2 linked regions of the Sporosarcina pasteurii genome follow. The protein of the gene in region 1 interacts with the protein of each later gene in a pairwise test. Links are inferred from orthologs where the notes say so. Each region holds a gene or a part of one and is shown on either strand. Other genes may lie near its edges. The genes, in order: AB1H92_RS06595 and AB1H92_RS14165.

The links.
Region 2: the proteins of AB1H92_RS06595 (region 1) and AB1H92_RS14165 interact in binary tests that used the Escherichia coli proteins (3 or more experiments, as listed by UniProt). The link is inferred for Sporosarcina pasteurii from one-to-one orthologs.

The regions. Positions count from the first base shown.
Region 1 is NZ_CP160452.1:1,440,890-1,444,585, forward strand. What follows is about bases 335-3,696. They hold AB1H92_RS06595 (2-oxoglutarate dehydrogenase E1 component), read left to right. Parts: upstream 335-682; coding sequence 683-3,496; downstream 3,497-3,696. Other genes in these bases: AB1H92_RS06590 (undecaprenyldiphospho-muramoylpentapeptide beta-N-acetylglucosaminyltransferase), read left to right, coding at 335-500; odhB (2-oxoglutarate dehydrogenase complex dihydrolipoyllysine-residue succinyltransferase), read left to right, coding at 3,525-3,696. Also shown: more of AB1H92_RS06590, read left to right, coding at 1-334. UniProt on the Escherichia coli protein: E1 component of the 2-oxoglutarate dehydrogenase (OGDH) complex which catalyzes the decarboxylation of 2-oxoglutarate, the first step in the conversion of 2-oxoglutarate to succinyl-CoA and CO(2).
Region 2 is NZ_CP160452.1:2,935,953-2,939,257, forward strand. What follows is about bases 51-3,021. They hold AB1H92_RS14165 (ABC-F family ATP-binding cassette domain-containing protein), read left to right. Parts: upstream 51-554; coding sequence 555-2,489; downstream 2,490-3,021. Other genes in these bases: AB1H92_RS14160 (redox-sensing transcriptional repressor Rex), read right to left, coding at 51-429; tsaD (tRNA (adenosine(37)-N6)-threonylcarbamoyltransferase complex transferase subunit TsaD), read right to left, coding at 2,834-3,021. Outside these bases: more of AB1H92_RS14160, read right to left, coding at 1-50; more of tsaD, read right to left, coding at 3,022-3,305. UniProt on the Escherichia coli protein: Genetic data indicate it may be involved in ribosome assembly or function.

The sequences.
Region 1 (3,696 bases):
TTGTCATGGGAGGTAGTCAAGGATCAAAACTATTAAATGATGCATTAAGAAATGAATTAGATGTTATCACGGAAACTTTTGATGTCATCCATTTATGTGGCAAAGGTCATTTAGATACTTCATTAAATGCACACAGACATTATAAGCAGTTTGAATATGTCACGACGGAGTTGCCGCATTTATTAGCCGCATCTGATTTTGCAATTTCACGAGCTGGTTCGAATGCAATTTTCGAACTACTAGCGCTTGAGAAACCGATGTTGCTTGTTCCTCTTTCGGCTGCCAAAAGTAGGGGAGACCAAATACTAAATGCCAAGTACTTTAAATCACTAGGTTTGGCGTATGTCCTTGAAGAAGAAGAAATCGCTGTTCGACCTCTTTCAACAGAATTGCTGGCATTAAAGAAAGATGAACAGCAATTAAAGACTCATATGAAAAATAATGAAGGGCCAAAAACGCCAGAAGAAATGGTCGAATTAATCATGACTTATAAAAAGTAAATAAGAAATCGCTAGAAAAACGTCAAATTACTCGCAAAATACCGGAAAATTACCTTTTTTCATATAAAAGTCTATTAGTTCGTGCTAAACCCTTTAAGTTCTAGTCTTTGCATGGTAAAATTAACAAGGAATGAAAAATATAAACACAAAATGCCTTTTGGCAAATGTGGAGGTCATTGTACATGTCGAAAAATTTAGGTACTCGATCCCCTTATGATGCGTTTACAGGGCCAAACCTTGGGTACGTAATGGAAATGTATGAATTATTTAAGTCTTCCCCTGAGTTAGTTGATGATGAACTCGCGGAAATGTTTAACCGCTTCGGTGCTCCTGTTGAAGATAGCGGTGAACATGTAGCAATCGAAGGTTCAGTTCAATCAACGAATATTGGTAAAGTGATTGCTGCTTTTAAGTTACAAGAGGCAATCCGTACATACGGACACCTTGCAGCTGACGTTTATCCGCTCGGCGATCGTCCAAAAGATTTAACGCGTATTGAATTATCTTATTATGGTTTATCCGAAAAAGACTTAGAAGATATGCCAGCAAGTTTATTCTTAACGCATGTACCTGCACATATTGAAAACGGTCTCGAAGCAATCAATTATATGAAATCACTCTATACTGGTAAGATTTCCTATGAATTTGCACATGTAATTGATGAAGAAGAGCGACAGTGGATTCAATCTAAAATTGAAAACGGAGAAGTATCCGCTCAATTAACGGCTGATGAAAAGAAAGCGCTTTTAGAGAAATTAACTAAAATTGAAGGATTTGAAAAGTACATACACCGTACGTTTGTCGGTGCAAAGCGATTCTCTATTGAAGGGCTTGATACACTTGTTGTCTTACTAGATGAGCTTGTCCGTCGTTCTGAAGAGAATCAAGTGAAGAAAATGTTAGTCGGTATGGCACACCGTGGCCGTCTGAACGTGCTTGCACATATTTTGAAAAATCCTTACGAAATGTTCTTTGCACATTTTGCAGGGGTTTCCGATCAACCATTTCTACCAACAGACGGTTCATTAGAAACAACGCGTGGTTGGTTCGGAGACGTTGTCTATCATTATGGTTCCCAATATAATAGTCCTTCAGGTATGAAGCGTTTCCTTGCTTACAATCCATCACATTTAGAAGTAGTGAATGCAGTTGTAACAGGTCAAACACGTGCTGCACAGGAAGCCAAAAGTAACGTTGGTCATGCTATTCAAGATACAAACTCTGCGTATGCGGTTCTTGTGCATGGGGATGCAGCATTTCCTGGTCAAGGCGTAGTACCTGAAACATTTAACTATAGCCGTGTCAGAGGCTTTCAAACAGGTGGTTCCATTCATGTAATTGCCAACAATATGATTGGTTTTACAACTGAACACTATGATTCTAGGTCAACACATTACTCTTCTGACCCAGCAAAAGGTTTTGAAGTACCTGTCATCCATGTGAACGCCGACTGTCCAGAATCAGTCATTGCAGTAGCAGCATTTGCATTTGAATATCGCCAAAAGTTTGGGAAAGATATTGTAATAGATTTGCTTGGATACCGTCGTTACGGTCATAACGAAATGGATGAGCCACTCGTTACAAATCCAATGATGTATCATAAAGTACATCAACACCCAACAGTGCGTGAGATGTATGGTAATCTACTAACTGCCCAAAGTGTTGTAACTGCTGAAGAAGTAGAGAAGCTTGATGAAGATACATTTAAGCTTATGCAGCAAGCACATGACGTAGTGAGGGATCATCCGAGCGCGAAAGATAAAGAAGGTAAAGAAATTGTCATCCCGGATGAAGTGTTAGCTGGATATCCTGCTGAACTTGAAACAGGTGTTGCTGAAGAAAAACTACGTACAATGAACGAAGAACTACTTGATTTCCCGGAAGACTTTAATGTTTTTGGCCGTCTCGTTCGTATATTAAAGAGAAGAGAAGAACCATTTAAAGGTAATGGGAAAATAGATTGGGCACATGCTGAAACACTTGCATTCGGTTCTATTTTGCAAGATGGAAATCCAATTCGTATAACAGGTCAAGACGTTCAACGTGGAACGTTTGCGCACCGTCATCTCGTTTTACATGATGAGAAAACTGGAGAAGAGTACTTGCCACTTCACCATATTAGTGGTGCAAATGCATCATTTGATGCTTTTAATAGCCCACTTACAGAATCAGCGATTGTTGGTTATGAGTATGGCTATAACCTTGAAAACCAAAAAGCTTTATCAATTTGGGAAGCCCAGTACGGAGACTTTGCCAATATGGCACAGGTGATGTTCGATCAGTTTATATCTGCCAGCCGATCGAAGTGGGGGCAACAATCTGGACTCGTTATGTTATTACCACATGCACATGAAGGTCAAGGGCCAGAACATACAAGTGCTAGACTAGAAAGATTTTTACAAATGTCAGCAGAAAATAACTGGACAGTTGCAAATCTATCTAGCGCGGCAAACTATTTCCACATTTTACGTCGTCAAGCGAAAATGCTAGGTGAGCCATCAATGCGCCCGCTCGTTATCGTATCTCCAAAGTCACTGTTACGTCACCCATTGGTTGGTGCTGATGTTGAAGATTTAACAGAAGGTAGTTTCCAAACTGTTCTAGAGCAACCTGGAACAGGAACCAAGAAAACTAAAGTTGAACGGATTTTATTCGCAAGCGGTAAAATGGCTATCGATTTAGCTGAACAAGTAAAAGATGGTGAAGGATTCGACGATATTCATATTGTTCGTGTTGAGCAACTTTATCCATTCCCATCTGAAAAGATTCAAGAGATTGTTTCACGCTATTCAAAAGTAAAAGAACTTGTTTGGGTACAAGAAGAACCGAAAAACATGGGTTCATGGTCATTTGCATATCCGTATATTCAAGAGATTGCAGGCAACAAAAAGGTTTCCTATGTTGGACGTCCACATCGTTCGAGCCCATCAGAAGGAGACGGCGCATCTCATTCAATTGAACAAAAGCGTATTATCAATGAGGCTTTAAACCGTTAACACGGTATATTTAAAGGAGGAAATTATTGTGGCAGAGATTATCGTACCAGAACTTGCAGAATCGATTACAGAAGGAACAGTTTCACGCTGGTTAAAACAACCAGGTGAAGCTGTTGAACGTGGAGAGTTTATCGTAGAACTCGAAACGGATAAAGTTAACGTGGAAATTATTTCGGAAGAAGCTGGAACAGTTCAAGAAC
Region 2 (3,305 bases), 1.5 Mb from region 1 along the record:
TATTTTTTCTGTCATCTGGTCCGAATGATACACAGGAATTCCACTGTTTATCATCCCCTCTTTGGGTGTTCTCGGATCGAACGCTATGACGATACGTGTATTATGGTTTTTGTGAAAATTATACTTTAAGAAAGCGGTTCCTAAACTACCAACCCCGATAAGCGCAACATCTGTTACTTCGTCTTGATCTAACGTTTTACGAAAAAAATCAAGTAAATATTGCACGTCATATCCATACCCTTTACGACCGAGCGCGCCAAAATGCGAAAAATCTCTTCGAATTGTCGCCGCATCAATTTTCATTGCCTCGCTTAATTCGCTAGAAGATATACGCGTCTTATTAGCATTCGCGAAGTTTTGTAAAAATCGATAATAAAGGGGCAATCTTCTTGTAGTCGCTTGTGGGATTTTCCATGTCTCATCTATCATGCTAAACCTCCTCGACGTACTTCTCACCAATTCTATCGTACAAGATATGTCGATTATTGTAAAGTTGCGCATTGCACGCCACTTGCGATTCAATTAGACTATAATTGAATAGAGGTGTAAATAAAATGATCGTTTTACAAGTGAATGGTTTAACGAAGTCCTTTTCAGGATTGAATATAATAGAAAATATCCAATTAGAAGTTCGAAGCCGCGATCGCATCGCACTCGTCGGCAGAAACGGGGCAGGAAAGTCTACCCTATTAAAAATTATTGCGGGTGAAATGAGTGCCGATACAGGGGATATTATCGTCCCAAAAGATACACGAATTGGTTATCTAGAGCAGCATTCTGGTATCGATTCCCCCTTAACGATTTGGGAAGAAATGATGACTGTTTTCAAGCCGCTTCAAGAAATGGAAAAACGCATTCGTGCGCTTGAAGAAACCATGGCGAATCCTGCGGTTTACTCCAATCATGATGAATTTACGCGTGTCACAAACGAATATGATGCCTTACAAACAGAGTTTAAAAATGCCAATGGTTATCAGTACGAATCTGATACACGCTCTGTTTTACACGGGATGCGTTTTTATCAAGATGACTTTGACAAAAGTGTCAATACTTTATCAGGCGGGCAAAAGACAAGATTAGCCCTAGCAAAAATGCTTCTCAGTAAGCCGGATTTATTAATACTGGACGAGCCTACAAACCATTTAGATATCGAAACACTTAGTTGGTTAGAAAAATACTTAGTCGGGTACGAAGGTGCCCTCCTTGTCGTTTCACACGATAGATACTTTCTCGACGAAATTGTTACAATTGTATACGAAATTTCTAGAACAAAAATGACCAAATATCACGGCAATTACAGTGCCTATCTCATTGAAAAAGCACGCAATTACGAACGTGACATGAAGCAATATGAAAGAGAAATGAGTGAAAGAGCTAGGATGGAGGATTTTATCCAGAAAAACATCGCTCGTGCATCTACATCCAAAATGGCACAAAGTAGACGGAAAATGTTAGAGCGAACTGAATGGATGGAGTCCCCCGATGGAGATGAAAAGTCGGCAAGCTTTACCTTTCCAATTGGGCGTCAAAGCGGCAATGATGTGTTGGCCATTGACAATCTCGCCGTTGGTTATGAGGAAGGAGCCGTATCGAAAAATCTAGATATCCACGTGTATCGTGGGGAACGTATTGCGATCATCGGACCAAATGGTGTTGGGAAATCAACATTACTCAAAACAATCGTTAAAAAACAGCAACCTCTTGCCGGTGAAATACGGTACGGAACCAATGTACAATTTGGCTATTACGACCAGGAACAAGCATCACTTACGGGCAATAGTACCGTATTAGAAGAGCTGTGGCGTGACTGGCCGATGATGAATGAAAAAGACATTCGCGGCATACTCGGTCGTTTCCTATTTTCAGGGGACGATGTGAATAAACATGTTTCCACTTTATCGGGCGGCGAAAAAGCAAGACTAGCCCTTGCTAAATTGATGCTTCAACAATCCAATACACTCATTTTAGACGAGCCGACCAACCATTTAGACTTAGACAGTAAAGAAATCCTAGAAAATGCGCTCGATGATTTTCCTGGAACCATCCTATTTGTTTCCCATGACCGTTATTTCATTAACCGAATCGCAACAAAAGTGATTGACCTTAACGTAAATGGTGCCGTTGAATATTTAGGGGACTACGACTATTTCGTTGAAAAAAAGCAAGAACTTGCTGAAATTCAGGAAGAAAAAAAACGCCAACTTGACGATAAATCAAACACAGTTAAGCAAGTACGGGAAGAACTTGATCGAGAAGAAAAGAGACAACTTAGAAGAATCACAAGAGCCATTGAAGAGGCCGAAAAAACAATCGCTTCCCTTGATGAAAAAATCTCCGCGTTTGAAACCGAGCTTTCAAACCCAGTATACGCTGATGACCATGTAAAATTAATGGAAATTCAAGCCGAAATTGATGCATTACAGGAAAAGCATGATAGCGAAGCTGAGAATTGGCTAGATCTTCAGGAACAACTCGAAAATTTCTCTTGAAATTCAATCGTTCACTAAAAACATTTTTAGTGAACGATTTATCTTTTTTTGTCGAAATTCGTAGATCTTATACAATTTGTGCGCATTAAATCTCCACAATCTTATCCACACAGAGAATAGTGTAATTACGGTAAATCCACGATGTTACCCACACTATCCACAAAAACACATAGAGTTATACACAAAGTTATCCATTTATAACCGTGCATAAATTAAGTTATCAGATTTTTATCAACAACTTATCCACAAAATGTGCATAAGTACGAATGTTCCTCTTGACAATTCCATTGTAAGAAATATTAAAAACGCGGAAGTTGTCTAAATTTAACAACTGCCGCGTTCGTTTATTTTGACCAAGAAACAAGCTCCATTCCCGGTCTTCCATTCATTGATAAATTACTTCGAACACCATTTTCATACATAGACGCGCCTGCTGCTGCAATCATAGCAGCGTTGTCTGTACAGAGATAAATTGGCGGTACATAAAATGGAATGTTCAATTCTAAAAAAGTTTCTGTCAGCGATGCGCGTAACTGTTTATTCGCCGCTACACCGCCAGCAGCAATCACTTGTCTTACTTGGTATTGTTCTGCTGCTTTTTTTGTTTTAGTCGTTAATACATCCACGACACTATTTTGAAAACCAGCTGCCATATGCGCAGGATTAACAGTGCCCCCGCGCTGCTCTAGATTATGTTTATAATTAATGACTGCAGATTTTAATCCACTAAAACTAAAATCGTAAGAATCCGGCTCTAGCCAAGCTCTTGGAAACTCAATCTCACCGTCGCTCTCAGCTGCCAAACGGTCGATCTCT